3 regions of the Bacillus sp. GW821-FHT01G09 genome follow, and region 3 is predicted to be linked to each of the others. Evidence: riboswitches for the same ligand, from Rfam matches in the RefSeq annotation. Region 3 holds a riboswitch; each other region holds the start of a gene.

Region 1 (10,833 bases), 200 kb from region 3:
AGCGAAAGAAAAAATCGCTGAGCTGGGCTACCACCCTTCATTCGGTGCACGTCCGCTTAGAAGAACCATCCAAGAATGGGTTGAGGATGAAATGACCGATCTGCTGCTTGATAATGGCGAGATCACAAGTTTTCACGTGATTTTAGAAGATGATAAAATCAAAGTGCGAGCGAAATAACAATCAGCGGTTTCCTTTTAGGAAGCCGCTTTTTTTATGCTTTCATACTCTTGACTTAGAAAATACGGTCCCTTCCCCTGAAGCGCTACTTCCCTTCATCCTTTACACTTTTTTTAAGGAGGGATGGAACATGTTTATATACAGTGAATATGTATTTCTACTATTATACGAATACCATCTGAAGGACAGCTTGCAAGAAAGCTGCTAATTTCAGTAGACACCCGGGCTTTTCAATTTTGGAGAGCCCGTTTTTGTTTATTTCTCCCTTCTATGCCTCTTCCTTGAATATTTCATGAACAAATTCACAATGTCCCTAAAGTTCCGGGCACCAAAACCGATATTAACCATAGACAAGCTAGTAAAAAAGGATTTGGTGAAAAACTATGGATAAAACTTCGTTAATCGGTATTATTCTTGCTTTTGTGGCATTGAGCGTCGGGATGGTTCTGAAAGGCGTCAGTTTCAGCGCCCTTGCAAACCCCGCTGCCATTTTAATTATTATCGCCGGGACAATCTCAGCAGTCGTTATTGCGTTCCCAACAAAAGAAATTAAAAAAGTGCCTGCGTTGTTTCGAGTGTTATTTAAGGAAAATAAACAGCTCACAATAGAGGAACTCATTCCTATGTTCTCTGAATGGGCTCAGCTTGCACGCCGCGAAGGTCTGCTTGCTTTAGAAGCAAGCATTGAGGATGTAGATGATGCTTTCTTGAAAAACGGGCTCAGCATGGCTGTTGACGGGCAAAGCGCGGAATTTATCAGAGATATTATGACAGAGGAAGTCGAAGCAATGGAGGACAGGCACCAAGCCGGAGCCGCTATTTTTACACAAGCGGGAACGTACGCCCCGACACTTGGAGTACTCGGTGCTGTAATCGGGCTGATTGCCGCTCTCTCTCATATGGATAACACAGATGAGCTTGGACACGCCATCAGTGCCGCCTTTGTTGCCACACTTCTCGGTATCTTTACAGGGTATGTGTTATGGCATCCTTTCGCAAATAAATTAAAACGAAAATCAAAACAAGAAGTAAAACTGCGTGAGGTCATGATTGAAGGTGTTTTATCCGTTTTAGAAGGACAAGCACCGAAAGTCATCGAACAAAAGCTTTTAATGTATCTTCCTGCGAAGGACCGCTTGAAATTTGCAGAACAAGGAGAGGCGCAAAATGGCGAGAAAAAAGAAGAAGAAGCATGAGGACGAGCACGTTGATGAATCATGGCTCGTTCCTTACGCCGACATCCTTACTCTTCTCCTGGCATTGTTTATTGTGCTGTACGCGAGCAGCTCGATTGACGCAGCTAAGTTTCAAATGCTCTCAAAATCATTTAATGAAGTTTTTACAGGCGGAACCGGTGTACTGGACTACTCCAGTGTCACTCCTCCTGAAAACGAGTCAGACGGCATCGATGAAGTGAAAAAGGAAAAAGAAGAGAAAGAGAAAAACAAGAAAGAAAAAGAAAAAGCAGCTGATCAAGAAGAACTTGAAAATGTGAAGAGCCAGGTGGAAAAGTTCATCAAAGATAAAAAGCTGGAACATCAGCTGGAGACGAAGATGACTAGTGAAGGCCTTCTGATTACGATTAAAGACAGCATCTTCTTTGATTCTGGAAAAGCGACCATCCGTAAGGAAGATGTGCCGCTTGCAAAAGAGATTTCAAATCTTCTTGTGATTAACCCGCCAAGAAATATCATTATCAGCGGACATACTGATAATATGCCAATTAAAAATTCTGAATTCCAATCAAACTGGCATTTAAGCGTCATGAGAGCGGTAAACTTTATGGGGCTCCTGATTGAAAACCCCAAGCTCGATGCAAAAGTGTTCAGCGCCAAGGGTTATGGCGAGTATAAACCGGTGGCTTCCAATAAAACTGCGGAAGGCCGAAGCAAAAACCGGCGGGTTGAAGTTCTCATTTTGCCGAGAGGCGCAGCGGAAACAAATGAAAAATAACAAAAAAGGAAGCCTTGTGACATATCAGGCTTCCTTTTTTTACTTATTATGAAACTGTTTTGCGTTTAATCCTACTCTTTTTAACATTTCGGTGCACATCTCTACCTCTTCTTCGCTTAATACGCTGATCATTTCATCAATTTCAGCAGCGTGATCAGGGAAAATATCGTTCAAAAGACCGATGCCTTTTTCAGTAATTTGCGCAAATGTCACTCGTCTGTCTGTAGGAGACGCTTTCCGAATGAGAAGTTCTTTTTGCTCCAGCTTATCTACAACGTATGTGATGCTCCCGCTAGCCAAGAGAATTTTATCTCCTATCTGCTGCAGCGGCTGATCGCCTTTATGGTACAAAAGCTCTAGCACAGCAAATTCAGTCGGATTCAGCCCATGCTTATGAATATGCTTATTCATATGATCGTTAATAGACCGATACGCGCGCGACAGCACGATAAATAACTTCAGTGATTTTTCTGTCATGTCTCAATCATCCTTTTAGAAACCGTTACAGAGAAACATTAATAAACAAAGACCAAAATGTCAATAAAAATCTTTCCAATATTTCTCTTCTTTTTTAAAATGTAAGCTTGCCAACACCTTTTTCTAATTTTTTTGGTTATTTTTTCTTATTAAAGAAGAAGAAACAATGATATAATACCTCTAATCAGGTGTATGTTGGAGCGATGCAAATTGAAAATACTAAAAGGCGCCTGCGGGAGAGTCAAACTTTATATCATACTGGTCGTGATTCCGGCAATCGTCATCAGCTTTTTCGTATATGAAAAAGAAAAAGATACAATAGCTGCAGAACATAAACAAGAAGCAAGTGTCCTGCTAAACCTTCACCGCAACAAAATCAATTATTTAATCGGAGAAACAATGGCGAGAATGACCTCCTTGTCCATCGCCATCGACAGACCGGTTGATATAAAGAAAATGCAGTCAATTTTGGAAAAGACCTTTGATTCAGAGCCGAGATTTTCCGGTCTCTATTTTCTCAATGCCAAAGGAGACGTCACCGCAAGCACAACCGAATTAAAAACGAAAGTAAACCTGGCCGACAGATCTTTTTTTACAAAAGCAAAGGAAACTAAAAAGACAGTCATTTCAGATAGTTATTCGAGCAGAATTACTGGTCAGCCAATTTTCACAATTTGTGTCCCTGTTTTGGACTCAAAACGTAATGTGACAGATTATCTTGTCGCAGCTATTCAAATTGATTATTTGAAAAATCTCATTAACTTACTAAGCCCTGATGTTTATATTGAAGTTGTGAACCAAGACGGGAAAATGATTTTTGCGAGCGGACAAGCATCTCATGCAGAGGATCAGAAACCTGTCAGCGGATATCTGGATGATATCAGCTGGAATATGAAAGTCTATCCGAACCCGGTCACAATAGAAGAACTGACGAAAAGCCTAGTGCTTCCGCTTTCATGTATTATTGTTCTGCTGAATATCCTTTTTATTCTCGTGCTGTATTATTTGCTGAAGCGGCAGACCCAGCTGGAGCGCTCAGAAAATGAGGCGCAAAAATTAGAGCTGATCGGGACGCTTGCTGCCAGCACAGCCCATGAAATCCGTAATCCTCTTACCGGCATAAGCGGCTTTATTCAGCTGTTGCAAAAGAAATATAAAGGTGAGGAAGATCAGCTTTACTTCTCCATTATCGAACAGGAGATAAAGCGCATCAATCAAATAGTGAGTGAGTTTCTTGTTCTCGGCAAGCCGACAGCTGAAAAATGGGAGCTGAACTCACTTCAGGACATTATCGGAGAGATTATGCCGATCATTTATTCTGAGGGCAATCTATACAATGTTGAAGTCGAATTACAGTATTTAACCGAGCAGCCCTTACTCGTAAAATGTACAAAAGATCATATTAAACAAGTGATTTTAAATGTAGCAAAAAATGGCCTCGAGTCAATGCCTGAAGGAGGCAAACTAACGATTTCCCTGGGAGCTTTAGATAAAAAAGCCATAATCAAAGTTGTGGATAACGGTGAAGGGATTTCTCAGGAAATGCTGGATCACATCTTCCTTCCCTTTGTTACTTCTAAAGAAAAAGGAACCGGGCTCGGCCTTGTTGTTTGTAAACGGATCGTGCTGATGTACGGAGGCTCTATTCATATTGAAAGTGAAGTGCGAAGAGGCACAGAGGTGACAATCACCCTCCCCGTATCCGCATCATAGCCCCCCTGACCATGTCAGGAGGGTTTTTTATCTTCGTGATCGGGCATTGCCATTCGATTTGCTTGCTGGTCTTCCAGAAAAAAGGATTTTGATGAAACGCAACAGCATTTTCAAAAGCAAAAAAAACATAAAAAATACTAAAAAACCCTTTATACCTTCCGTGGCATCTAAAAACTCCATATTCCCTCTCCCCGTCACCTTTTGCTGAATCTCAATCGCAAATACGATGACAATGATGACTGTAACGGTATAGATAAAGGACAAGGCTGTCATACTCCATTTAGAAAGCCATGTAAACACAGCGTGAGTGACGCCGAAAAAGAATATGCCAAAAATGCCGATCACCCAAAAATGCATTTCTTTGTCAGTTAAATGAATGCCAAATATTCCGCATAAGGAAATAAAAGCATCATGAAATTGATTGACCATTTCGGTAATGAGAATCGCCAGTTCTTTCATTAGTTCCCTCTTTCATATGAATTTTTTCCAGAAAAAAAGAGCGCTTCCGAAAAGCTCTCTCTTTATATATGCATCTGATAGGCCGCTATTTATTTGCATCATATGCTGGCATAACATCTCTGCGGGGCCACAAGCCTAATTTCTTTACAAGGCCTTGAATCCCTTGGGAATGTTCGTTTTCGTGCATAAGCTGGTGATATTCATTTATTAAACAATCCAGCTCCTGACTGTGCCTGATCGTGTCATGCCCTGTAAATCCCTGCTTTCTAGCGGCATCTATCATTAACTTTCTTTTTTCATCAATAGACACCAACAATCTTTCTTGTTCAGAAGAACCGCCCATTCACTTCACCCCTCGCCGCTAAGAAATAGGAAACAAGTTTGATTGGGTTATTGTGCATTATTACAGATTATACTTTATTTGTAAACATATTTTCATTAAATAAGTTAATTTTTCAGGTATAATAGATATATTGATAGGATTAGAAGAACAATACCCAGGTGAAGAATATCTTAAACACGCCGCCAGGCAGGAGGTATGCCCAATGAAGAAAAAGAAAGCAATTATGCTCGGAGCGGCAGGCGGAAAAGCAATTTTGAAGAGGAAAAACCGAAAAAAATGTATTCAGCACATCACTACTTTTTTTCAGATGCTTCGCGATTGGCGTAATGGCGACTACCCTCGTTCACAGGTTAAAACACTTTTGCTGTTAACTGCCGCAATTCTGTATATCGTCATGCCGCTCGATATCATTCCAGACGTAATCCTCGGTCTTGGGTTCATTGACGATGCAGCTGTTTTAGGTTTGATTTGGACACTGATTAAAAAAGAACTGTCACAGTATGAAAAGTGGCGTTTGCAATAAATATAAAAAGCCCCGTTCGATGAACGGGGCTTTCTCATACTTATTGATTCACGCTGTCTTTTTCATAAATCGGAACCCAGCCTTCAGTTGTGACAAAAATTCTCACCGCGACAACTTTGCGGTCCTCCTGAAGCGTGAAGTAATGACGGATATTCTCAGGCACAGAGATTAAATCTCCAGGGTTTAAACGGACATCAAAAAACGTGCCGTCCTTGCCTTGAATGACAAAAATACCGTGTCCGCTTACAATAAAACGAACCTCATCGTCTGTATGGTGATGCTCTCTTTTAAAGTTTTCAAGCAGTTCATCAAGTTTCGGATTGCTGTCTGACAATGAAATAACATCCTGTGCTTTATAGCCGCGGCGGGTTGAGATATCCTTAATTTCAGTTTCGAAGGTATCAAGAATTTGCTGTTTTTCTTCTTCTGTCAGGTCATATTTCTCTGAGAGATGTTCCGGAAGCTTCGTGATATCCCATTGCTCATAAATAACCTCTTGACTGTCCAGAAAGATTGCCACTTCCTCTTGATTTTCAATCGTTGTATTTGCCTCATCATGAATTCGAATTGTAGCCATTTCAATTCCTCCTTTTATTTAACCAGCTGATGCTGGAGTGTTTTCAATTTCAAATGGTAGCTGAACAAAAATTCATACGCTTCAAGCACTCTTTTTGCCTCAAATGCTGTTCTCCCCCAAGCCGTAATACCATGATTTCGGATCAGAACAGCTCCTGAATCTTCTGAAATCTCTTCCGCAAACAGTGCCGCAAGCGTCGGGATATGTGCCGGATTTTCTATAATCGGAATGGTCACTTCTGCGTTCTCTTCCCACAAGCCGAGTGCTTTTATAATTTCCTGGCCTTTGAATGTGATTTTCTTTTGGTCTCCGTATAACTCTGAAATCACATTATTGTTTACCGTATGGACATGCAGGCAGCATCCGGCATTGGTTTTATTGTACAAATGTGTATGCAAAAGCGTTTCTGCTGACGGTTTCAGAGAATGCCCGCTTTCAGCAGGCTCTCCGTTTTGATCAACCAGCAGAAAATCTTCAACCGTCTCTTTGCGTTTATCTTTTCCGCTTGCAGTGACGAGAAATGTTAAAGGATCATCTGTAACCTTAATTGACAGATTGCCGCTAGTCGCCGGAAACCAATCTCTCTCTGCCAATTCCCTTTTTACTTCAGCGAGCTCTCGCCAGCGTTCTTGTTTTGCAGCCATTCCTGTACCTCCTTTACATTCTCAATTTCCTTTCTGATCTCATAAAAATCTTGATACGGAAGATGATTGAGGTTTTGCTCCCGGCATTCGTTTAATAAATAATCCCTTGCAAAGCATAGGTCAGATAGCTTTGCTGCCTCCACATCTGTAACCGAATCACCGATCATGATGATATATTGGTTCGGTTCAGAAAGTTCATGGATGACCGACGGCTTACAGCACCCGCATTGATTGCTGCATGTGCCCTTGCAGGAATGAGGCCAGTCAATATGGATATAGTCATTGTCAAATGAAGCATGGTTGCAATAAATGCGGTCTTTCTCCACAATGCCTTCAAGCAAAGGATATACAAAAAAGTCCATTCCACCGCTTATAACATAAAACGGAATCTCGTGCTCATTGATAAATGCTACAAATTCCCGAAAGCCTTCCCTGATTTTTGCATCTTCTAATACAAAACTTGTAATCTCTTCTTTTAAACTGCTGGGCAGAAGGCCGAACATCCGCCCGACACCTTCCTTGATCGACAGCGTTTTGGAAAGTACGCCGTCTTTTAATGCCACCCACTCTGGGGGAGCAAATGTTTTCATGATATTTATAATGTTGTCGTTCATCGTGATGGTTCCGTCAAAATCACAAATAATAAAAGGTTTTCGAGTCGTCATACGGCTTCAACCTTTCCCCATTTATCTAGCGCAAGCTTAAGGTCCTTGCATTGTTCGGCTTTTTCATCAATCGGCTGGGCCTCTAGGACCGCATCAATAATGGCTCTGAACGCTCGCCCCCCGCCTTGGGCACCGTTCGGATGTCCATGTACGCCTCCTCCGGCGTTAATAATGTGGTCTATGCCGAAATCACGCATTAATAGCGGAACCATGCCGGGATGAATGCCTGCTGACGGAACAGCAAATGTTTGGTTAAAAGCATCCTCTCTCACACATTCTTCATGAATCGCCAGTGCATCTGCTCTTGGAAGCGCAACCGAACCATATGGAGACGGAAAGAGGCTGAAGTCAGCACCGCAATATCGGTTTAATTTTCCGAGTAAAAGAGCGTGAGAAAAACCGTAAAACGGAGAAGACGTAAACGCTCCGCTCACTGCTGGATGCGCCATAATCGGAACTGGGATTTCAGGATCTTCTGCAAGGCCTTGCATAACGTCCAAGCCGTAAGCGAAGACATTAAACAAAAGCGCATCCGCTCCCAACTCGGCGGCGCGTCTCGCTTTGTCTAACAGATCAGCCGTACGTCCGGTCAAATTCACCGCATACAGCGTTTTATGTCCGGTTTGTTCATACGTTTCTTTCAATATTTGCTTTCCTTCTGCAATTCTTGTTTCAAAAGGCGCTAGACCAGTCTCAAAGAAAATTTCATCGTCTTTAATCAAGTCAACTCCGCCAAGCGCCTGCTGCCGGAGCTGTTCTTTAATATCACTCAGGTCCCTTCCGATTACGCCTTTAAATATGCTCATTAACAGCGGTCTCTCAAACTCTCCCAGCAGCTTCCGGATGCCGTATACGCCAAACTTCGGTCCCGGCAGTGCACGCTTAAATGCTTCAGAGAAGTGAAGATCGATTAATTTGATTTTTCCGTCCAGGGACAGCTTGCCAAACACTGTTGTCAGCAAAGCCGGAATATCCTGAGAGAAATTGATTTCAGGATAGGCAATTGTGATGACCGCTTGTTTTTCTGATGCAGTTCCCTCTCTCTCCTCAACTTTTATCACCCGCCCCTTGTGCTTTTGCATTTGCTCCTGTTTTACAAGGGGCAGATCAGTCCAGGAGCCTACTGTCAATCCTGTTGCGATTTGTTCTGCTTTCTTCTCTGTATCGGCTCCCGGTTCGGTCAGGAGATATGTCGCTAATAACTCACTCATGCCAGAGCTCCTTTCATTTTCATCCATATCAAAAAACCTCTTCAAACTGCAATCGCGTCTAAAGAGGTTTCGTTTCTCGTCCGAATCTTATCTCTCAGCCGCTAGCTGCAAGAATTAGCACCGTGCTTTATAAGTCGGTTGCCGGGCTTCATCGGGCTCGTCCCTCTGCCTGCTCTTGATAAGAAAATATAGATTTTATAAATTATTTTGAATTATCCCATCGTTATAAAGTCTTGTCAATGCTTTTTTGGGTAAACAGGTTCAGTTTGCCAATTCGATAAGCGGCTTCCTTAAGTCTTTCTTCACTTGTTAAAAGTCCGACTCTGACGTAGCCCTCGCCATATTTACCGAAGCCGTTTCCAGCCGCAACCGCCACATTCGCTTTTTCCAGCAAAAGATCTGAGAACTGCTCAGAAGTATAGCCTTCAGGCACAGGCAGCCATGCAAAAAAAGAACCTGCGGGAGCTGTTACATCCCAGCCGATTTCCCGGCATGCCGTGATCCAAGCGTTTCTCCTGCTCTCATATCTGGCATTTTGCTCTGCCACACACGTCTGATCGGCTAACAGTGCCTCTGCTGCAGCCTCTTGAGTCGCTCTGAAAAGACTGACAAACATATGGTCTTGATAAAGATTGATCGCTTCAATGACCGAAGCGTTTCCGACGGCAAAGCCAACCCGCCATCCTGCCATATTATACGTTTTTGACAGCGTGTAAATTTCAATTCCGATATCCTTCGCACCTTCAGTCTGCAAAAAGCTTAAAGGCTTGCAGCCGTCAAATCCTACAGCGCCGTAAGCAAAATCGTGAACGACGCAGATTCCGTTTTCAGCCGCAAAACGCACGGTATCTTCAAAGAACTCGGAAGTAGCAACAGCTCCGGTCGGATTATTCGGATAATTCAAATACATCAATTTCGCCTGTTCCCTTACTTCAGCGGTTATGCTGCTGTAATCAGGGAGAAACGCCCTGTCCTTTACGAGCGGCATCATTTCCATCTTTGCTTTTGCAAGTGTGACACCCGACCAGTAATCAGGATAACCCGGATCGGGAACTAAAATCGTATCACCGGGATTCAACAAGCATTGCGGGAGCTCGACAAGACCGGCTTTTCCGCCGAATAATACAGCGACTTCGGTTTCCGGATCCAGATCAATGCCGTACTCTCTTTTGTAAAATGCAGCAGCCGCTGACTTCAGACGGTATGAGCCGCGAAAAGACGAATATTTATGATTCTCAGGATCAGCAACAGCTCGTTTCATCTCCTCGACAATATGTTCAGGAGTCGGCTGATCTGGATTTCCCTGTCCTAGATTGATAACGTCATGTCCTTCTGCGAGCTTTCGGTTCACTTTCTGCACCAGAGAAGCGAAGAATTGTTTAGGCAATTCCTTCAATACATGAGACTGTTCAAATTTCATCTATTCTCACCTTCTAAAAAAATCTTGAAATGATAGTCCATCATCATATATGGTTAAATGAAAAAAGTAAAGAAAAATTTGGGGTGTTAAAAAGATGAAATGGACGATATCTTGTCTTCAATTTGATATTTCATACGGAAAACCTTCGGAAAATATAAAAAAGGCTGAATTTTTCATCGGAATAGAAAGCAAACATGCTGATGTTCTTGTTCTGCCTGAATTATGGACGACCGGATATGATCTGGCCAATCTTGATGAACTCGCTGACGAAGACGGCCGCTCCGCTCAGAGCTGGCTGAAGAAAACGGCAAAAAAACATGGTGTTCATATTGTCGCCGGATCGGTCGCTGTCAGGAAGAATTCTGATGTTTATAATACAATGTACATCGCGGATAAGGAAGGGCAAATCATTAAAGAGTACAGAAAAGCCCATCTTTTTCAGCTGATGGATGAGCATCTGTATTTATCAGCCGGTTCCGAAGACGGATACTTTGAGCTTGACGGCGTCAAAAGCTCAGGATTGATCTGTTACGATATCCGTTTTCCGGAATGGATCAGAAAACATACGACAAAAGGCGCCAACGTGCTGTTTATTTCTGCGGAATGGCCTCTTCCCCGCCTTGATCATTGGAAAAGCCTGCTTATTGCGCGGGCCATTGAAAACCAATGC
Region 2 (10,833 bases), on a different contig from region 3:
ATAGTTTTCGTCGACCTCCTGGAAGGCGGTGTAGACAACGATGGTTGTGATAATGACGCTGATGATGGATCCCATCGCAATGATGCTGATAAAACTGGGGCCGAGCGCGACAATCAGGATCGGGCCCAGGGCCACTTTCGGCATTGCATTCAAAATCACAAGATACGGACCTAAAATTCTGGCAAGTCGGTTAGACCACCATAACAAAGCGGCGAGGCACGTGCCCATAAACGTCCCAAGCAAAAAGCCAAGCACCGTTTCAAATAAAGTGACGCCGATGTGTGACAGTAAAGAACCGTCACCAAGTTTCTCCAGCAATAATCGCCACACAGCTGATGGAGAGCTGAAGATCAGCGGATCGATCCAGCCCTGCCTGCTGGAGGTTTCCCAGCCCGAGAAAAAGAGAATAAATATGGCAAGCTGAAAGGAATGGACCTTCCACTTTTCCTTTTTCTGTTTAAATTGATACTGCTCGTGAAGCAGATCAATGGTTTCTTTGCTGTTTCTCAAGAGAATTCAGCTCCTTCCATATCGTTTGAAACAGTGTCTGGAAGGAAGGTTCCTGACGGGCGTCAAAAGGCAACATTGCGGCCAATTCCTTAGGAATGGTAAAAATCTGATGGATGGTGCCCGGCTGATTTGAAAATAAAAAGATCGTATCGCTCATCGCTATCGCTTCCCCTATATCATGAGTGACAAGCACTGCTGTTTTTTGATATTCCTTTAATGTGCGGAATACCAGGTTTTCTAAAGACAGCTTTGTCTGAAAATCAAGCGCGGAAAATGGCTCATCCAGCAAAAGCAGACTAGGGTTAGGCGCAAGTGTTCTTGCAAGCGCAGCCCGCTGGCGCATCCCGCCTGACAGCTCTTTCGGATATTTTTTCTCCACATCTATGAGGCCGAACTCCGGCAATAGACCGAGTGCAGCGGCTTTGCTTTCTTCTGTCAGCGTGTCGGCGATTTTTAAACCGAGAAGCACATTTTCCTCGATAGATTTCCAGGGAAATAAGTAATCCTGCTGAAGCATATAGCCAATATTATGTTCTTTTTGATTCGGCTCACGGCCTTCAATCAGAACTCTGCCTTCTGATGGCTCAATCAAACCGGCAATAATGGAAAGCAGTGTTGTTTTTCCGCAGCCGCTTGGGCCGAGAAATGAGATGAAATCACCTTTTTCGGCATCGAAATGAATATCCCGCACAGCCGTTGTTTTTTCTTTAATAGAAAAATAAGTATGGGTTACATGGTCGACATGTAAGAAAGACATAGATGGCGCCTCCTATTTCTCCGAGGTGACTTTTTCAGCAATTTCTTTATTTACAAGCTGATTGTATGGAATGTGCTTCGGCAGTTCTCCCGATTGATCCATAATGGTTTGGAGAAGCTCCCATTCTTTTTCGTTAAGCAGAGGGTCTGGCGAATATGAATGCTGTTTTTTATAGCGTTCAATGGATGTTTCGATGACGTCTGGGTCGGTATCATCAAATTCATCTTTAATGGCATCTGTGATGTCCTTCGCAGAATGATTTTCAACCCACTGCTGCGCCTTATAAATGGCTTTTGTAAACTTTACGGCTGTGCTTTCATTTTTCTTCAAATAGCTTTGTTTCGCCATAAAAGTCGTATAAGGAACCTCTCCTGATTCTTCTCCGAATGAAGCCACGATATGGCCGATGCCTTTTTTCTCAAAGAGAGAAGCCTGCGGTTCAAAGAGCTGTACATACTCACCGGTTCCAGAAGCAAACGCATTGGCAATATTGGCGAAGTCTATGTTCTGGATGAGGTCTATATCCTTATGCGGGTCAATCTTATGTTTGTTCAGCACATACTCGCCGACCATTTGCGGCATGCCGCCTTTTCGTTGACCGAGAAACGTTTTTCCTTTCAGCTGATCCCAGTCGAAGTGTTCAACATCTTCTCTCGCGACAAGAAACGTTCCGTCTGTCTGAGTCAGCTGGGCGAAATTAATGACGGGATCTTTAGCTCCTTGCGCTTCGACATAAATAGATGTTTCTGACCCGACAAGCGCGATGTCGGAGCCGTTGGAAAGAAGCGATGTCATCGTTTTGTCTCCGCCCCAGGTCGTATTCACATCGACATCAAGCCCTTCTTCCTTAAAAAAACCTTTAGACTCAGCAACATATAAAGGTGCGTAAAAAATTGAATGGGTCACTTCAGCTACTTTGACTTTGGTGAGCGTTTCTTCCTGCTTGCAAGCCGCCAGGGCGATCATGAGAAAGATACTGCCGACACAGGCGAAGCCCAGCCTTAACCATCTGTTCACATAGACAACCTCCTTATTTCGCATCAAGTTAATATCCTTTTTTGCTTTACATATCGTATGATGGGTATAAAAATGTGTGAATGCCTAACCAGGTTCTCCGGATGTAATTTTGGAGTAAGGAAAGCATATAGAAAAAAAGGAGGCGGCTGTTTTGATTGTAGAGAAAAGTAGATTTCCGTCGCCGAGCCAGCATGTGCGTTTGTATACGATCTGCTACCTGTCAAATGGATTACGGGTTAAGGGGCTTCTGGCTGAGCCGGCGGAACCGGGACAATATGACGGATTTTTATATTTGCGCGGCGGGATAAAAAGCGTGGGCATGGTTCGGCCGGGCCGGATTATCCAGTTTGCATCCCAAGGGTTTGTGGTGTTTGCTCCTTTTTACAGAGGAAATCAAGGAGGAGAAGGCAATGAGGATTTTGCCGGAGAAGACAGGGAGGATGCATTTTCTGCTTTTCGCCTGCTTCAGCAGCACCCAAATGTCAAGAAGGATAGAGTCCACATCTTCGGCTTTTCCCGCGGCGGAATTATGGGAATGCTTACTGCTATCGAAATGGGCAGGCAGGCAGCTTCATTTGTTTCCTGGGGAGGCGTCAGTGATATGATTCTTACATACGAGGAGCGGCAGGATTTGCGGCGAATGATGAAAAGAGTCATCGGCGGAACACCGAAAAAGGTGCCTGAGGAATATCAATGGAGGACACCGTTTGACCAAGTAAACAAAATTCAGGTTCCCGTGCTGTTAATCCATGGAGAAAAAGACCAAAATGTTTCGATTCAGCATTCCTATTTATTTGAAGAGAAGCTAAAACAACTGCATAAGCCGGTGGAGACATGGTACTACAGTACATTCACACATTATTTCCCGCCAAAAGAAAACCGGCGTATCGTACGGCAGCTCACACAATGGATGAAAAACCGCTGACAGTGAAATATGTTATGATAAAGAAAAAAGAGAACGAAAGGGGATTTCACTTTGGGAATGCCTGTTGAATTTAATACACTGATTGTGACAAAAGGAAAAGAAGTTCGCATAGATGAGAATATATTCACGTTAGAGAAGGACGGATACCGAGTATATCCGATGGAGATTCCAATGGATGTACGCAAAACAAAGTTTGGCGAAAAGTCAGGCACAGCTGAAGTGCAGAAGCTTCAATGGGAAGATGGCCGGACCATCATTACATATAAGCTGACTTCTTTGCATTCCGTCAATTAAAACAAGCCAAGAGCATAATTGCTCTTGGCTTTTGTTTTTTATACGAGAGGGCCGCCTGCCTGGGCGATGGCATCGGTATGTGCGAACTTTTTAAAGTTCTCTTTGAATTCATTTGCAAGGTAGACTGCTTTTTCTTTGTATTCTTCCTTGTTGGTCCATGTGTTTTCAGGTTGAAGGATATGATCAGGAACGCCAGGAACATGAGCCGGAATGTGCAGGCCGAAAATATCGTCAGTTATCATTTCTGCATCCTCTAATTTACCTTCAATCGCTGCTTTGACCATTGCTCTAGTGTAAGAAAGCTTCATTCGTTCGCCTGTGCCGTAGCCGCCCCCGGTCCAGCCGGTATTGACTAAGAAAACGTCTGCGCCGTGTTCATCGATCTTTTTGCCGAGCATTTCAGCATAGACGTGAGCAGGAAGCGGCAGGAACGGTGAGCCGAAGCATGTAGAGAACGTTGTTTCAGGAGACGTTACACCACGTTCGGTTCCGGCAAGCTTACTCGTGTAACCGCTCAAGAAATGGTACATCGCCTGCTCCTTCGTCAGTTTGCTGATCGGCGGCAGGACTCCGAAGGCATCAGCCGTCAAAAATACAATTGCTGACGGATGGCCAGCCATGCTTGGAGTCACGATGTTGTCAATCATATGAATCGGGTAAGCTGCCCGCGTGTTTTCAGTATAAAAGGAATCATCATAATTGGCTTCGCGTGTATCTTCATCAACAACGACATTTTCGAGAACAGACCCGAAGCGGATCGCGTTAAAGATTTGCGGCTCCTTTTCCTCGCTTAAATGAATGCACTTAGCGTAGCACCCGCCTTCAATATTAAAGACGCCTGTATCAGACCAGCCATGTTCATCGTCACCGATCAGCTTGCGGTCAGCATCTGCCGACAGGGTGGTCTTGCCTGTTCCTGACAGTCCGAAGAAAAGGGCGACATCGCCTTTTTCACCAACATTGGCGGAGCAGTGCATAGATAAAATATCTCTTTCAGGCAGCAGGAAATTCATAATGGAGAAAATGGACTTCTTCATTTCACCGGCATACTCAGTTCCGCCGATTAAAATTGTCCGCTTTTCGAAAGAGACAATAATGAACGTTTCGGAATGAGTGCCGTCTGTTTTTGGATCCGCTTTGAAGTGCGGAGCAGAAAGAATGGTGAACGGCTGCTCAACTGTTTTCTTATCATTTCCTTCCGGACGGATAAACAGCTGCCGCGCAAATAAATTGTGCCATGCGAACTCATTTACGACAGTGATCGGCAGCCTGTATTTCTCGTCTGCTCCGGCAAATCCTTCGAAAACAAACAGTTCATCTCGCTCCTTTAAATAGCTGACAACTTTCGTATACAGCCGCTCAAACGCTTCTTCTGAAATGGGCTGATTCACCAAGCCCCAATCGATCTTATTTTTCGTGCTTTCTTCCTCCACGATGAATTTATCTTTAGGTGAGCGTCCTGTGTAAGCGCCTGTTGTCGCGCGAACAGCACCTGTGGATGTTAAAATGCCTTCGTTTCGGGAAAGTACTTTTTCTGTTAGCTGTGCTGCTGATAAATTATGACGCACATTTGGACATGTTAATAAGGCTTGTAAATCAGCGGTCAAATCAACTGAGTTCATATGAAACCTTCCTTTATCGTTTTTTGTGTTTTGCTAATTGTTAATTAGTATAACATATATTTTCAAATAGTCTATACTATTTATTATTTTTTGTGTGTGCATTTCCATTGTTTTCCCTCAATATAGGTGCCTATTTCTTCTGAATCATATTGACATTGCAAACCCTTTTACGATAAGATATTTCATTGAGCGGATACTCTTATCCCGAGCTGGCGGAGGGACAGGCCCTATGAAGCCCAGCAACCGGTTTCTCTGTTATTTATTATGTTCAACTGAGTGAGACAACCAAGGTGCTAACCTGTTGCAAGGTTGTATGATTCCTTGAGCGATAAGAGTGAAAGGCACAAAGACCAAACCCTTTCCTCGATGGAAAAGGTTTTTTTATTTCATAAATATGCCAATTAACATTCTCTAATATAACTGTACATTGTATAAGAGGGAGCGAGTTCCGTATCATATATACAAGGTCTTTCGGGAGGCCTTGTGCAGGAGGAAGCAAATCATGAGTAAAAATCGTCGTTTATTTACATCAGAATCTGTTACGGAGGGGCATCCGGATAAAATCTGTGACCAGATTTCTGACAGTATTTTAGATGAAATTTTAAAGAAAGACCCTAACGCGCGTGTTGCTTGTGAAACATCTGTGACAACAGGTTTGGTTCTTGTAAGCGGAGAGATCACAACTTCTACGTATGTTGACATTCCGAAAACGGTTCGCCAAACCATTAAAGAAATCGGATACACACGTGCAAAATACGGATTTGATGCGGAAACTTGTGCGGTTTTAACATCAATTGATGAGCAGTCTGCTGATATCGCGATGGGCGTAGACCAAGCGCTTGAAGCCCGTGAAGGCACAATGAGCGACGAAGAAATTGAAGCGATTGGTGCGGGTGACCAAGGATTAATGTTCGGTTATGCGTGCAACGAAACGAAAGAGCTTATGCCTCTTCCAATTTCACTTGCCCATAAATTAGCCCGCCGCCTAAGTGAAGTCCGTAAAGAAGATATTCTTCCGTACCTTCGCCCTGACGGCAAAACACAGGTAACGGTTGAGTACGATGAAAATAACAAACCAGTCCGCATTGACGCGATTGTTATTTCAACTCAGCATCACCCTGAAATTACACTTGAGCAAATTCAGCGCAACATTAAAGAACATGTAATCAATCCGGTTGTTCCTGAAGAGCTGATTGATGAAGAAACAAAATATTTCATCAACCCTACAGGACGTTTCGTAATCGGAGGCCCTCAAGGGGATGCGGGACTTACAGGACGCAAAATCATCGTTGATACGTACGGCGGCTATGCACGCCACGGCGGAGGCGCGTTCTCAGGTAAGGACGCGACGAAGGTAGACCGTTCTGCAGCTTATGCGGCAAGATACGTTGCGAAAAACATCGTTGCGGCTGAGCTTGCTGATTCTTGCGAAGTACAGCTTGCTTACGCGATCGGTGTTGCACAGCCTGTGTCAATCTCAATCAACACATTCGGTTCCGGAAAAGCTTCTGAGGAAAAACTGATTGAAGTTGTTCGCAATAACTTTGATTTACGACCTGCCGGCATTATCAAAATGCTTGATTTGCGCCGTCCGATCTACAAACAAACTGCTGCGTACGGCCACTTTGGACGTCACGATGTTGACCTTCCTTGGGAGCGTACAGACAAAGCGGAGCAGCTGCGTAAAGAAGCGTTAGGAGAATAATTTTATAGCCGCTTACTGGTTAAGCGGCTTTCCCTTTTTTATCGTTGTATTCATGTTTATTTTTTTACATAACTGTGAAACCAAATACTATTCACAGCGTCTATAAATAGGGGTTCAATGATGACAATTTTAATTATGGAGGCAATACTATGTGTGGATTTGTCGGGGTTTTTAACAAGCATCCGTTAGCTCAAACCGCTGATCAAGAAGAACTAATCAAACAAATGAACCAAATGATCGTTCACCGCGGTCCTGACAGTGATGGATATTTCCATGATGAGCACGTCGGCTTCGGATTCAGACGGCTCAGCATTATTGATGTAGAAAATGGCGGACAGCCTTTATCATATGAAGATGAAACATATTGGATTATCTTTAACGGAGAAATCTATAACTATATTGAACTGAGAGAAGAACTTGAAGCAAAGGGGTACACATTCAACACGGATTCGGACACAGAGGTTCTTCTTGCGACTTACCGTCACTATAAAGAAGAAGCGGCGTCCAAACTGCGCGGTATGTTTGCCTTTCTGATTTGGAATAAAAACGATCATGTGCTTTATGGAGCAAGAGATCCATTCGGCATTAAACCGTTGTACTATACAACAATCAATGATCAGGTTTATTTTGCCTCAGAGAGAAAAAGTTTAATGGTTGCTCAGAATGATATTGAAATAGATAAAGAGGCATTGCAGCAGTACATGTCTTTCCAATTTGTTCCTGAACCGAGCACGCTTGATGCCCATGTGAAAAAAGTAGAGCCGGGTTCACAGTTCACAATCCGCCCGGACGGCGATATCACATTCAAAACGTATTTCAAAGCGAACCTCAAGCCGGTTCAGACTGAAGAAGACAAGCTTGTGAAAGAAGTCAGAGACGCGATCTATGACTCTGTAAACGTTCATATGAGAAGTGACGTTCCTGTCGGTTCGTTCCTGTCTGGCGGGATTGATTCTTCCTTTATTGTGTCTGTTGCGAAGGAATTTCATCCAAGCTTAAAAACATTCTCTGTCGGCTTTGAACAGCAGGGCTTCAGTGAGGTTGATGTAGCGAAAGAAACGGCAGCGGCGCTGGGCATTGAAAATATCAGCAAAGTCATTTCGCCTGAGGAATACATGAATGAGCTTCCGAAGATCGTATGGCATTTTGATGACCCGCTTGCTGATCCGGCAGCGATTCCGTTGTACTTTGTTGCAAAAGAAGCGAAAAAACATGTAACGGTTGCTTTATCAGGTGAAGGAGCGGATGAGCTCTTCGGCGGATATAACATTTACCGTGAGCCGCTTTCGCTTAAACCGTTTGAACGCATTCCGTCCGGCCTGAAAAAGATGCTTCTGCACGTTGCTGCCGTTATGCCTGAAGGTATGAGAGGAAAGAGCCTGCTTGAGCGCGGCTGTACTCCGCTTCAGGATCGTTATATCGGTAACGCGAAAATCTTTGAAGAGTCTGTCAAAAAGCAGCTGTTGAAGCATTATAATCCGAACCTTTCATATCGCGATGTGACGAAGACTTACTTTACAGAAAGCAGCTCGTACAGCGATATCAACAAAATGCAGTATGTCGATATCCACACTTGGATGCGCGGCGACATTTTGTTAAAGGCGGATAAAATGACGATGGCGAATTCTTTGGAACTGCGTGTGCCGTTCTTGGATAAAGTCGTATTCGACGTCGCTTCAAAAATTCCTGATGAGCTGAAAACGAAGAACGGCACGACGAAGTATCTTCTTCGCAAAGCCGCTGAAGGAATTGTGCCTGAGCATGTATTAAACCGCAAAAAGCTTGGTTTCCCTGTACCGATCCGTCATTGGCTGAAAAACGAAATGAACGAATGGGTGCGGAATATTATCCAGGAAAGCCAAACGGATGCTTATATCCATAAGGATTATGTCCTTCAGCTTCTTGAAGACCATTGTGCGGACAAGGCTGATAACAGCCGTAAAATCTGGACTGTACTGATCTTTATGATCTGGCACAGCATCAATATTGAAAAACGGTATATGCCTGAAGAGCTGAGCCATCAGCCTAAAGAAGTCATCTTTGTGTAACAGACAACAAGGCTTTCGAGTAGTCGAAAGCCTTGTTGTTATCCTTTTATTTCTCCATCATCATTGGTTTACCCAATTCATACGAAATATTCAGAAAAATGATTTAATGATATTTTTTTCTAGGGGAGAAGAAAGCATGCAAAAACAAAAACAAGAGCTGCACCGCGGACTCGAAGAAAGGCATATTTCTTTAATGTCTTTAGGAGCTGCTATAGGAGTAGGGTTGTTCCTCGGCTCCGCATCAGCTATTCAATTAGCAGGGCCTGGTATTTTGGTAGCGTATGCCGCAAGCGGCCTGGTCATGTTTTTTATTATGAGAGCGCTTGGGGAAATGGCCATTCAAAAACCGGTCGCAGGCTCCTTCAGCAGGTATGCGCGTGATTATTTGGGACCGCTTGCAGGCTATTTAACAGGGTGGAACTACTGGTTTTTATGGGTTGTCACCTGTATGGCCGAAATTACTGCTGTCGGCATCTATATGGGGTTCTGGTTTCCGGACGTGCCAAACTGGATTTGGGCATTATCGGCGCTGGTCATTATGACGGGTGTTAATTTCCTGGCTGTCAAAGCTTACGGTGAGCTGGAATTTTGGTTCGCATTGATTAAAATTGTTGCGATCTTATCCATGATTGCTGTCGGTTTATTGATGATTATTGCAGGAGTCGGTAATGGGGGCATTGCAACTGGAATCAGTAATTTGTGGAACAACGGAGGATTTTTCCCTCATGGTTTAAAAGGGGTTCTATTGTCTCTTCAAATGGTCATGTTCGCCTATTTAGGGATTGAAATGATCGGGGTGACGGCTGGCGAGGTGAAAAACCCGCAAAAATCGTTAGCCAAAGCAATTGATACAGTATTTTGGCGGATTTTGATTTTTTATGTAGGCGCTTTATTCGTCATTATGTCTATTTATCCGTGGCAGGAAATTGGCTCTCAGGGAAGCCCATTTGTTCTCACGTTCCAAAAAGTGGGCATTCCATCAGCTGCAGGCATCATTAACTTTGTCGTGTTGACAGCCGCGCTGTCTTCATGCAACAGCGGTATTTTCAGCACAGGGCGGATGTTGTTTAACTTGGCGGAACAGAAAGAGGCCCCACAAGCATACGGTCAGCTGACGAAAGGCGGCATCCCGGGTAAAGCTGTTCTGGCTTCTGCGGGCGCTTTATTAGTCGGAGTGCTGTTAAACTACGTTGTCCCTGCGAAGGTATTTACCTGGGTTACAAGTATTGCGACGTTCGGAGCGATTTGGACGTGGGCGATCATTTTGCTTTCTCAAATCAAATACAGGAAAAGTTTGAAGCCTGAAGAAAAGAAACAATTAAAGTACAAAATGCCTTTATTTCCGTTTACGTCTTATGTGTCATTGGCATTTCTAACATTCGTTGTCATTCTTATGGCTTACAGCCCTGATACAAGAGTAGCCGTGATTATCGGGCCGATATGGTTTCTCATCTTGCTGGCTGTGTACTATGGAAAAGGGTTTCACAAAAAAAATGCGGCTGCTGCCAGCGAACGAAATATCAGCTGACAAAAAGAGCTCCCAGTGGGCTCTTTTTGTGTGTGCTCATAGAAAATAGAGAACAGGAAAGAATAGGTATGTGTTTTTGCAGAGGCTGTTTATAGTTTTGTGATAAGATAAAAGTCATACGTTTCATGCTATATGTGAACGTTTTATGGAAAAATCGAAACCCGAACTGTGATGACGTCCGGGTTAACGATGGTTATTGCTTTCAAATATAATTTGAAAAATGGTAAAGTAAGACGAAGCAGGTCTTATGTTTGTTGAAGAAATTTATAATATTGGCCCTTTTCTACATATTCTGACCGTATTCTTTGCATATCTTTCCGGTCTTCTTCCGTCAAAGGGCGGATGACTTTTGCAGGGCGGCCAAAGGCGAGATGGCCAGGCGGAATGATTTTTCCGGGCGGGACAAGACTGCCGGCACCAATAAAAG
Region 3 (10,833 bases):
TGTCGCGCCGAGCCAAACGCTCAGCGATCGCGAATATCAGCTCTTGCGGAATGTATCGTTAAAACTGATTCGCGCGCTTGGGATCGAAGGCGGATGTAACGTGCAGCTCGCTTTAGACCCAGACAGCTTCCAATATTACATTATTGAAGTAAATCCGCGTGTCAGCCGTTCATCTGCCCTTGCATCAAAAGCAACGGGGTACCCGATTGCAAAGCTCGCTGCTAAAATTGCAGTCGGACTTTCATTAGATGAAATGATGAATCCGGTGACAGGAAAAACATATGCAGCATTTGAACCTGCTCTTGACTATGTCGTATCCAAAATTCCGCGCTGGCCGTTTGATAAGTTTGAATCAGCAAACAGAAAGCTTGGCACGCAAATGAAAGCGACAGGTGAGGTCATGGCGATCGGCCGCACGCTTGAAGAGTCATTGCTGAAGGCAGTGCGATCACTGGAAGCGGATGTGTATCATCTTGAATTGAAGGATGCCGCTGACATTTCAGATGAGCTTCTTGAAAAGCGAATTAAAAAGGCCGGTGATGAACGCTTATTCTACTTAGCTGAAGCGTATAGAAGAGGCTACACGGTAGAAGACCTCCATGAATTTTCCGCTATCGATGTCTTCTTCTTGCATAAGCTGTTCGGAATCGTACAGTTTGAAAAAGAATTGAAGGCGAATGCGGGCGATACAGATGTGCTGAGACAGGCAAAAGAACTCGGCTTCTCTGATCAGTACATCAGCCGCGAGTGGAAAATGAAAGAATCTGAGCTTTACAGCTTGAGAAAACAAGCGGGGATTGCGCCGGTATTCAAAATGGTAGATACATGTGCGGCGGAATTTGAGTCAGAAACGCCATACTTCTATAGCACATATGAAGAAGAAAATGAATCTGTCGTTACAGATAAGAAAAGTGTGATGGTGCTTGGTTCGGGTCCGATTCGAATCGGTCAGGGTGTCGAGTTCGACTATGCGACGGTTCACTCTGTATGGGCAATTAAACAAGCAGGCTATGAAGCCATTATTGTCAATAACAACCCGGAAACCGTTTCAACAGACTTCAGCATCTCAGACAAGCTGTATTTTGAACCGCTTACGATTGAAGATGTTATGCACATCATTGACCTCGAACAGCCAATGGGCGTTGTCGTACAATTTGGCGGACAAACTGCGATTAACCTTGCTGACGAGCTTTCTGCACGCGGAGTGAAAATCCTTGGAACTTCATTAGAAGATTTAGACCGTGCGGAAGACCGGGATAAATTTGAACAAGCGCTTGGAGAACTTGGTGTTCCTCAGCCGCTTGGCAAAACAGCGACATCAGTTGATCAGGCGGTAAGCATCGCGAGTGATATCGGTTATCCGGTACTGGTGCGTCCTTCCTATGTACTTGGCGGCCGGGCGATGGAGATTGTGTACCATGAAGAGGAGCTGCTTCATTACATGAAAAATGCAGTCAAAATCAATCCGCAGCACCCTGTATTAATTGATAGATACTTGACTGGAAAAGAAATTGAAGTCGATGCAGTATCCGACGGTGAAACAGTCGTCATTCCGGGAATTATGGAGCACATTGAACGTGCGGGCGTTCACTCCGGAGACTCAATCGCTGTTTATCCGCCTCAGTCTCTCACAGAGGACATTAAGAAAAAAATTGAACAATACACGATCGCATTGGCTAAAGGGCTGAATATTGTCGGTTTGCTCAATATTCAATTCGTCTTGTCGCAAGGTGAGGTGTACGTGCTAGAAGTGAATCCGAGATCAAGCAGAACCGTACCGTTTTTAAGCAAAATTACGGGTATCCCAATGGCGAATCTCGCAACAAAAATCATTCTTGGTCAAAAGCTGGCTGCGTTTGGCTATACAGAGGGCCTTCAGCCTGAACAGCAAGGTGTATTTGTAAAAGCGCCGGTCTTCTCCTTTGCCAAGCTGAGAAGAGTGGACATTACGTTAGGGCCTGAAATGAAATCAACAGGTGAAGTCATGGGGAAAGATTCGACACTTGAAAAGGCGCTCTACAAAGCCTTGATTGCTTCAGGTATTCAAATCCCGAACTACGGTTCCGTGCTTTTAACAGTAGCTGATAAGGACAAAGAAGAAGGGCTTGCCATTGCTAAGCGGTTCCACGCGATCGGCTACAACATTTTAGCGACGGAAGGAACGGCAGGCTACCTGAAAGAAGCTTCCATTCCAGCGAAGGTCGTCGGAAAAATCGGTCAGGATGGCCCGAACTTGCTTGACGTCATCAGAAACGGAGAAGCGCAGTTTGTCATCAATACGCTGACAAAAGGAAAGCAGCCGGCAAGAGACGGTTTTAGAATCAGACGTGAATCAGTAGAAAATGGTGTTGCCTGCCTAACATCTTTAGATACGGCAGAGGCGATATTACGAGTGCTGGAAAGCATGACATTCCGTGCTGATCAAATGCCGGCAGTCAACACAAATCAGGAGGCGGCAGTCACTATATGAAAAAAGCGTATTTGACAGTATGTTCTAACCAGCAAATTGCAGACCGGGTGTATCAAATGGTTCTGAAAGGGGAGCTTGTCCAAGGGTTTACAACCCCGGGACAGTTCCTTCATCTTAAAGTGAGCGAAGCGGTTACGCCTCTTTTGAGAAGGCCGATCAGCATCGCAGATGTCAACCTTGAAAAAAATGAAGTCACCATCATTTATCGGGTAGATGGGGAAGGGACAAGACTCTTGTCACTGAAGCAGCAGGGAGAACTTGTGGATGTCCTCGGGCCTTTGGGAAATGGCTTTCCTGTTAATGAAGTTCAACCCGGAAAGACGGCTTTGCTGGTAGGAGGCGGAGTAGGTGTGCCGCCTCTCCAAGAGCTGTCGAAACGCTTGAATGAAAAAGGGGTTAATGTCATCCACGTTTTAGGATTCCAATCGGCAAAGGATGTTTTTTACGAGGAAGAATGCAGGCAGTACGGAGACACGTATGTGGCAACAGCTGACGGAAGCTACGGGGAAACCGGATTTGTCACAGATGTGATTAAACGGAAAAATCTAGAGTTTGATATCCTCCTCAGCTGCGGGCCGACACCGATGCTCAAGGCGTTAAAACAGGAATATGCCCATAAAGAAGTATATCTGTCCATGGAGGAACGAATGGGCTGCGGAATCGGCGCATGCTTCGCGTGTGTGTGCCATACAAACGAAAGTGAGACATCCTATGTAAAAGTATGTCTCGACGGGCCTGTATTTAAAGCTCAGGAGGTGGCGCTGTAATGCTAGAGGTGAAATTGCCGGGACTTGATTTGAAAAATCCAATCATTCCTGCATCAGGCTGCTTCGGGTTTGGAAAAGAGTTTTCACGTTTTTATGATTTGTCTTGTCTTGGAGCTATCATGATTAAGGCTACGACAAAGGAGCCGCGCTTCGGGAATCCGACGCCGCGGGTAGCTGAGACTGGTGCTGGAATGCTCAATGCGATCGGTCTCCAAAATCCGGGGCTGGATAGCGTGTTGCATAATGAGCTGCCGTGGCTTGAGCAGTTTGATACGCCGATCATTGCCAATGTCGCAGGTTCTCAAGTCGAGGATTATGTTGAAGTCGCAGAGCATATCAGCAAAGCGCCTAATGTTCATGCTCTTGAATTGAATATTTCCTGCCCGAATGTGAAAACAGGCGGAATCGCTTTTGGCACGAATCCTGAAATGGCTGCCGATTTGACAAAAGCGGTGAAAGAGGTTTCGGATGTACCCGTTTATGTGAAGCTTTCCCCGAACGTGGCTAATATCACAGAAATTGCCTTAGCGATCGAGGAAGCGGGAGCGGACGGTCTTACGATGATCAACACACTAATCGGCATGAGACTCGATTTAAAAACCGGCAAACCGATATTAGCGAATAAAACAGGGGGACTTTCAGGCCCTGCTGTGAAGCCGGTTGCCATTCGCATGGTGTATGAAGTCAGCCAGGCGGTCAACATCCCGATTATCGGAATGGGAGGCGTGCAAACGGCTGAAGATGCCCTGGAATTTCTTCTCGCGGGAGCAAGCGCAGTCGCTGTCGGAACAGCAAACTTTGTGAATCCTTTTGCATGTCCAGAGATTATTGAACAGCTCCCATCTGTTTTGCTCCAATACGGCTATCAATCAATTGAAGAATGCATCGGAAGGAGCTGGAATCATGAAAAACAACCTGCCCATCATCGCGCTTGATTTTGCGTCAGCTGAAGAAACACTTGCGTTCTTAGCGCCTTTTCAGCAAGAACCGTTATTTGTAAAGGTTGGGATGGAGCTTTTTTATCAAGAAGGGCCATCTATCGTGAAACAACTAAAAGAAAGAAACTGCGAGCTATTTTTAGATCTAAAGCTTCATGACATCCCGACTACTGTAAACAAAGCGATGAAGCGCCTTGCCAGTCTTGGAGTAGACCTCGTCAATGTTCATGCTGCCGGGGGCAAAAAAATGATGCAGGCAGCTCTCGAAGGCTTAGAAGAAGGTACGCCGGCTGGAAAAAAACGTCCGTCACTTATCGCGGTAACCCAGCTGACAAGCACATCTGAACAAATCATGAAAGATGAACTGCTGATCGAAAAGTCTCTGATTGATACGGTTGTGCACTACAGCAAACAGGCGGAAGAAAGCGGACTGGATGGAGTGGTGTGCTCTGTTCATGAAGCAAAAGCCATTTACCAAGCGGTGTCGCCTTCATTTCTGACTGTCACTCCGGGGATCAGAATGTCAGAGGACGCTGCGAATGACCAAGTCCGCGTAGCGACGCCTGCCATTGCAAGAGAGAAAGGTTCATCAGCGATTGTAGTAGGACGCTCGATTACAAAAGCGGAAGACCCGGTAAAAGCCTATAAGGCTGTCAGACTTGAATGGGAGGGAATCAAATCTTGAAACAAATCATCGCAAAACATCTATTAGACATCCAAGCTGTATTTTTACGCCCGAACGAGCCGTTCACATGGGCAAGCGGCATTTTATCACCGATCTACTGTGACAACCGCCTTACGCTATCTTTCCCAGAGGTCAGAAACGATGTTGCTTCAGGTATCAGCAAGCTTGTCAAAGAGCATTTTCCTGAAGCTGAAATGATTGGGGGAACAGCAACTGCCGGTATTCCTCATGCTGCTCTTGCGGCTGACCGTTTGAATCTTCCGATGTGTTATGTGAGGAGCAAGCCGAAGGCGCACGGAAAAGGCAATCAGATTGAGGGAGCTGTGCAAGAGGGGCAAAAAACAGTTGTCATTGAAGACTTAATTTCCACAGGAGGCAGTGTGCTTGAAGCTTGTGCAGCTTTACAAGCGGCCGGCTGTGAAGTGCTTGGTGTCGTCTCAATCTTTACGTACGGACTTCCTAAAGCGGAGGAAGCCTTCGCAAAGGCAGAACTGCCATACTACTCATTAACTGATTATGATACGCTCACAGAGGTCGCGCTTGAAAACGGAAATATTCATTCAGATGATCTAAAAAAGCTGCAAACATGGAAACGAAATCCCGAGTCAAAAGATTGGTTTAAAAAATAAAAAATAAATTCAAATGATGTAAAGAGGCTTCAAAGCCTTGATGTACTTGAAAACAGGCTGTGAGGCCTGTTTTTTTATTAATCCTATAAAAAAAGTCGGGTTGACTTATGTTAGAATTGTGCTAAAATTTACTACAAATCTAAAAACTTATCAAGAGCGGCTGAGGGACTGGACCTATGAAGCCCGGCAACCTGCATAGTTTGTAAGGTGCTACTTCCAGCAAAATGAATTCCATTTTGAAAGATAAGGGCTACATGCTGTTCCTGTCTTTCTTTCCGCCGGATTGAAAGTTTTTTATTTTAAGAGGTAAAAAGGCTATCTGTATATCAGCAGCCGCGAATCACATTACATGGGAAAAGACAACCGGCAGAAAGCTACTGTTTGTTTGTCTCCGAAAGGAGGAAAGAAGAAATGTTAACGTATGATAATTGGGAAGAACCAACGATTACATTTCCGGAAGACGATCCTTATAAAGGAGCGCTGTCAGTTTTAAAATGGGCATACGGCCATTACGGCGATCAGCTTGTTTATGCTTGCAGTTTCGGAATTGAGGGAATCGTTCTGATTGACTTAATTTATAAAGTGAAAAAAGACGCAGAGATTGTGTTTCTTGATACAGGACTTCATTTTAAAGAAACCTATGAAACAATTGAACGAGTGAAAGAGCGTTATCCGGGTCTTAATATCATCCTGAAAAAACCAGATCTCACCCTTGAGGAACAAGCCGAAGAACATGGTGACAAACTGTGGGAAAGAGAGCCGAATCAGTGCTGCTATCTTAGAAAGGTTGTTCCTTTAAGAGAGACGCTTTCAGGACATCCAGCCTGGCTTTCCGGCCTGCGCCGTGATCAAGGGCCAAGCCGTGCCAATACGAATTTCTTAAACAAAGATGAAAAATTCAAGTCAGTAAAAGTTTGCCCGCTTATCCATTGGACTTGGAAAGACATTTGGAGATACACATCCCGGAATGAACTGGACTACAATCCGCTTCATGACCAAGGATATCCAAGTATTGGCTGTGCGCCTTGCACTGCTCCCGCTTTTACGGCAGAGGATTTGCGCTCAGGCAGATGGAATGGTATGGCGAAAACAGAATGCGGACTGCATGAATAAGGAGCTGCAAAATGGAATTAGCCGCTATTTTATTTAGCTTGTTTTTCGCGATGAATATTGGTGCAAGCGGCGCTGCAGCTTCGATGGGAGTTGCTTACGGCTCCGGAGCCATCAAAAAGAAAACCTACGCTTTGACCCTATGCGCAGTCGGTGTCTTTGCCGGGGCGGTCATTGGCGGAGGCGAGGTTGTAAAAACAATCAGCTCCGGCATTATTCCTGAGCAGACGATTACACTGACGATTGTTTGCATCATTATTGGAGCTGCTGCCCTGTCGCTCTTTACTGCTAATCTGCTCGGCATTCCTTTGTCGACAAGTGAAGTAACAGTCGGCGCGGTTGTCGGCGTGGGAGTGGCTTATAAAGTATTGTTTGTGAACAATCTTCTGATCATTGTGTCATTTTGGGTTTTTGTCCCGCTGTTTGCTTTCGGCTTCACCTATTTCGTATCTAAGCTGTTTCGTTATTTTAAGATTGAAGTAAAATCTTCTAAAAAGCAAAAAATCCTCGGCATTGTTTTGTTAGTTGCCGGATTTTTCGAAGCATTCTCTGCCGGCATGAATAACGTGGCGAATGCTGTTGGCCCGTTAGTAGCTGCCGGTGTGCTTGATGTCGGAAAAGGAACCTTGTATGGAGGAGCTTTTGTTGCTCTTGGCGCACTGTTATTAGGCCGGCGAGTGCTAGAAACAAACGGGAAGAAAATTACGAGATTCTCCAAAGGGGAAGGCATTCTCTTATCCGGTACAGGAGCGGGACTGGTGATCATCAGTTCTGTATTTGGGATGCCGGTGCCCTTGGCGCAAGTCACGTCATCGTCTATTATCGGAATAGGCATGGCAAAAAACGGTCCGAACGTGTTCCATAAACAAGTTGTTCAAACGATGCTGAAGGTATGGATCGTATCGCCGTTTTTATCTTTATCGATTTCTTATCTGCTTGTATCCTTGTTTTTAAAAGCAGATTATTATTCGATCTTTATCATGGTAAGTGTGCTTTTAGCGGCGGGCGGTGCCATCAGCCTGACAAAGGCCATTCGTAAAGAGAGACGCTCAGTCCACGAACAAGGCGGGGGAATCTGATCATTAATCTGAGTAATTTTATAAGTTAACTAGGAGGAGATGGATATTATGAGCTTAGCACCACACGGAGGAACATTAGTAAACAGAGTAGATGAATCATATGATGTGAGCGGCATTCAAAAAGAAATTGAACTTGATTTAATTTCTTTCGCGGATTTGGAATTGATCGGTATCGGTGCATACAGCCCGATTGAAGGTTTCTTTAATGAAAAAGATTACGTATCTGTGGTCGAAAACATGCGTCTTTCTTCCGGCGTTGTCTGGTCTCTTCCAATCACGCTTCCGGTCGATGCGCAAAAAGCAGCGGAACTGTCACTTGGTGAAACGGTAAAGTTAACGTATGAAGGAGAAACATACGGCGTTATCCAAATCGAAGACCTGTACGTGCCTGACAAACAAAAAGAAGCTGTCAATGTGTACAAAACAGATGAACAGGAGCATCCTGGTGTTAAAAAGCTGTTCAGCCGCGGCAATACATATGTCGGCGGGCCGATTACGTTGATTAAAAAAGCTTCAAAACAGTTCCCTGAATTTACATTTGAACCGTTAGAAACGAGACGCCAGTTTGCGGAAAAAGGCTGGGAAACCATTGTCGGTTTCCAAACAAGAAACCCTGTTCACAGAGCGCATGAATACATTCAAAAAACGGCTCTTGAAACAGTAGACGGCTTGTTCTTGAATCCGTTAGTAGGTGAAACAAAATCTGATGACATTCCAGCTGATGTACGGATGGAAAGCTACCAAGTGCTTCTTGATCATTATTACCCGAAAGATCGCGTTTTCCTTGGTGTCTTTTTAGCGGCGATGCGTTATGCAGGCCCGAGAGAAGCAATTTTCCACGCGCTTGTCAGAAAGAACTACGGCTGCACACATTTCATCGTCGGCCGTGATCATGCAGGTGTAGGTGACTATTACGGAACATACGAAGCACAGGAGCTGTTTGACACATTTAAACCTGAAGAACTCGGGATTACGCCGCTGAAATTTGAGCACAGCTTCTTCTGTAAAAAATGCGGAAATATGGGAACAGCGAAAACATGCCCTCATGGCAGAGAGCATCACGTCATTTTATCAGGCACTAAGGTAAGAGGTATGCTGAGAGACGGTGTGCTGCCGCCTGCTGAATTCAGTCGAAAAGAAGTCGTAGAAGTGTTAATCAAAGGGATGAAGAAAAAAGAAGAAGTAGGCGTATCTTAAGGAGGACTGGCAGTGACAAATCGCGATATTGTATGGCATGAAGCCTCTATCACAAAAGAAGAGTACCAGCAAAAAAACAAGCATAAAAGCTCCATTCTCTGGCTGACAGGGTTAAGCGGCTCAGGCAAATCAACCATTGCCAACGCCGCTGCGAGAGAATTGTTTGAGCAAGGCTACCAAGTGATTGTGCTGGACGGGGATAATATCCGTCACGGCTTAAATAAGGATCTTGGTTTTTCTGATGAAGACCGAAAAGAAAACATCCGCCGAATCGGAGAGGTGGCAAAGCTTTTTGTTCAGCAGGGAACCATTGTGATTACTGCTTTTATCTCTCCTTTCCGCGAGGACAGACAACAGGTTCGCGAGCTTGTGGAAGCGGGCGAATTTAATGAAGTCTACATTAAATGCGACCTTGATATTTGTGAACAAAGAGATCCGAAAGGGCTTTACAAAAAAGCAAGAAACGGCGAGATTCCGTTTTTTACAGGAATTGATTCTCCTTATGAAGAACCGGAAGCTCCAGAGCTCGTTCTTGATTCAGGACAACATGACCGTGAAGCGTGTAAAAATCAGCTGATCGAGTTTGTTAAACAAAAATTGAGCTGAATATGATCTGCTGCGTTCTTCTCAGGTGCCGGAATGCGAGCGAGAACATCATCACAGCGAATGCTCTGGAAGAACTCGAATAGATCGGGGGAAATACGATGGGGAAAGTATATATTGTAGGAGCGGGTCCCGGTGACCCTGATCTGCTGACAATTAAAGCGCTGAAAGCCATTGAAAAAGCTGATGTCATCTTATATGACAGATTAGTAAATAAAGAGATTTTACAATATGCCAAAGAGCAAGCAGACCTGATCTACTGCGGGAAGCTTCCGGATTTTCATACGATGAAGCAGGAAACCATCAATCGATTTCTTGTGAAGTATGCGCAAAAAGGGAAAATGGTTGTCAGACTGAAAGGCGGAGACCCTTTTGTGTTCGGCAGAGGAGGGGAAGAAGCGGAATGCCTCTCTGAAAATGGAATTCCGTTTGAAATCATTCCCGGCATTACGTCTGGAATCGCGGCAGCCGCTTATGCCGGGATTCCTGTTACTCATCGGGAGGCGGGCTCTAACGTCGCTTTTGTAACGGGTCATTATAAAAAAGAAGAAGATTTTGAGGAAAAGTGGAAAGCGCTGGCTACAGGAATTGATACACTTGTCATCTATATGGGTATCAAAAACGTGCAGCAGATTGAAAGAAAACTCCTTGAAAACGGCAGGGACGGTTCTACGCCGGCAGCCTTTATTCATTGGGGAACAACGGACAAGCAAAAATCTGTTTTTTGTACAGTTGACACCCTTTCAGAAACGGTGATAAAAGAAAACATTACAAATCCGAGTTTAATTGTCATTGGAAATGTTGTAAATTATCACTATAAGCTGGAATGGTTTGAATCTGAACTGAAAAAACAAGATTTAAGCGAGGCGTTGTAAAAATGAAACAAGCAATTTTATATGTCGGCCACGGCAGCCGGGTCAAAAAAGCGCAGCAAGAAGCCGCAGCCTTTTTGGAAGGATGCAAGGCCCACATCTCTGTGCCAGTACAAGAAATCAGCTTTTTAGAGCTTCAGGAGCCGACAATTGAGACAGGATTTGAAGCATGTGTGAAGCAAGGCGCCACTCATATCGCAGTGGTGCCTCTGCTTCTTTTAACAGCTGCGCATGCAAAACATGATATTCCGGAAGAAATTGCCCGTGCTGCATCTCGATATCCGTCAGTCCGCATTTCATACGGAAAGCCGATCGGGATTGACGAAGAAGTAGTCAAGGCTGTATATCACCGAATGAAAGACATAGGTGTTCCATATGAAAATGCCAGAGTGGTACTCATCGGAAGGGGAAGTTCAGATCCAGATGTCAAAAGAGACGTAACCGGTATTGCTAATCTTCTTCAGGAAATGATTCCAGTCAAGG

What was found. A riboswitch is a leader RNA that binds a small molecule or an ion and turns the genes downstream of it on or off. The one in region 3 is predicted to bind S-adenosylmethionine.
Region 1: it holds a riboswitch for S-adenosylmethionine, as region 3 does, so the genes downstream of both, mtnW (2,3-diketo-5-methylthiopentyl-1-phosphate enolase) here and AC07VD_RS08970 (phosphoadenylyl-sulfate reductase) in region 3, are expected to answer to the same signal.
Region 2: it holds a riboswitch for S-adenosylmethionine, as region 3 does, so the genes downstream of both, metK (methionine adenosyltransferase) here and AC07VD_RS08970 (phosphoadenylyl-sulfate reductase) in region 3, are expected to answer to the same signal.

The regions. Positions count from the first base shown of each region.
Region 1 covers NZ_JBWKWL010000002.1:477,559-488,391, reverse strand. The annotation lists gene clpE (ATP-dependent protease ATP-binding subunit ClpE) at 1-178, shown strand, start outside; gene motA (flagellar motor stator protein MotA) at 562-1,374, shown strand; gene motB (flagellar motor protein MotB) at 1,346-2,131, shown strand; gene mhqR (MarR family transcriptional regulator MhqR) at 2,171-2,608, opposite strand; gene kinD (sporulation kinase KinD) at 2,801-4,321, shown strand; gene AC07VD_RS07980 (hypothetical protein) at 4,349-4,780, opposite strand; gene spo0E (aspartyl-phosphate phosphatase Spo0E) at 4,866-5,123, opposite strand; gene AC07VD_RS07970 (YkvA family protein) at 5,326-5,646, shown strand; gene mtnD (acireductone dioxygenase) at 5,687-6,223, opposite strand; gene AC07VD_RS07960 (methylthioribulose 1-phosphate dehydratase) at 6,238-6,867, opposite strand; gene mtnX (2-hydroxy-3-keto-5-methylthiopentenyl-1-phosphate phosphatase) at 6,825-7,532, opposite strand; gene mtnW (2,3-diketo-5-methylthiopentyl-1-phosphate enolase) at 7,529-8,743, opposite strand; SAM riboswitch class I at 8,828-8,928, opposite strand; gene mtnE (methionine-glutamine aminotransferase) at 8,967-10,163, opposite strand; gene AC07VD_RS07940 (carbon-nitrogen family hydrolase) at 10,258-10,833, shown strand, end outside.
Region 2 covers NZ_JBWKWL010000003.1:476,196-487,028, reverse strand. The annotation lists gene AC07VD_RS13100 (ABC transporter permease) at 1-510, opposite strand, end outside; gene AC07VD_RS13095 (ABC transporter ATP-binding protein) at 485-1,267, opposite strand; gene AC07VD_RS13090 (ABC transporter substrate-binding protein) at 1,280-2,284, opposite strand; gene AC07VD_RS13085 (alpha/beta hydrolase family protein) at 2,436-3,209, shown strand; gene AC07VD_RS13080 (DUF2584 domain-containing protein) at 3,261-3,503, shown strand; gene pckA (phosphoenolpyruvate carboxykinase (ATP)) at 3,542-5,125, opposite strand; SAM riboswitch class I at 5,322-5,460, shown strand; gene metK (methionine adenosyltransferase) at 5,628-6,830, shown strand; gene asnB (asparagine synthase (glutamine-hydrolyzing)) at 6,980-8,878, shown strand; gene alaP (alanine permease AlaP) at 9,015-10,406, shown strand; gene AC07VD_RS13055 (gamma carbonic anhydrase) at 10,652-10,833, opposite strand, start outside.
Region 3 covers NZ_JBWKWL010000002.1:675,516-686,348, forward strand. The annotation lists gene carB (carbamoyl-phosphate synthase (glutamine-hydrolyzing) large subunit) at 1-2,470, shown strand, start outside; gene pyrK (dihydroorotate oxidase B electron transfer subunit) at 2,467-3,237, shown strand; gene AC07VD_RS08955 (dihydroorotate dehydrogenase) at 3,237-4,172, shown strand; gene pyrF (orotidine-5'-phosphate decarboxylase) at 4,141-4,860, shown strand; gene pyrE (orotate phosphoribosyltransferase) at 4,857-5,489, shown strand; SAM riboswitch class I at 5,634-5,739, shown strand; gene AC07VD_RS08970 (phosphoadenylyl-sulfate reductase) at 5,901-6,602, shown strand; gene cysP (sulfate permease) at 6,614-7,678, shown strand; gene sat (sulfate adenylyltransferase) at 7,727-8,875, shown strand; gene cysC (adenylyl-sulfate kinase) at 8,888-9,481, shown strand; gene cobA (uroporphyrinogen-III C-methyltransferase) at 9,580-10,353, shown strand; gene sirB (sirohydrochlorin chelatase) at 10,356-10,833, shown strand, end outside.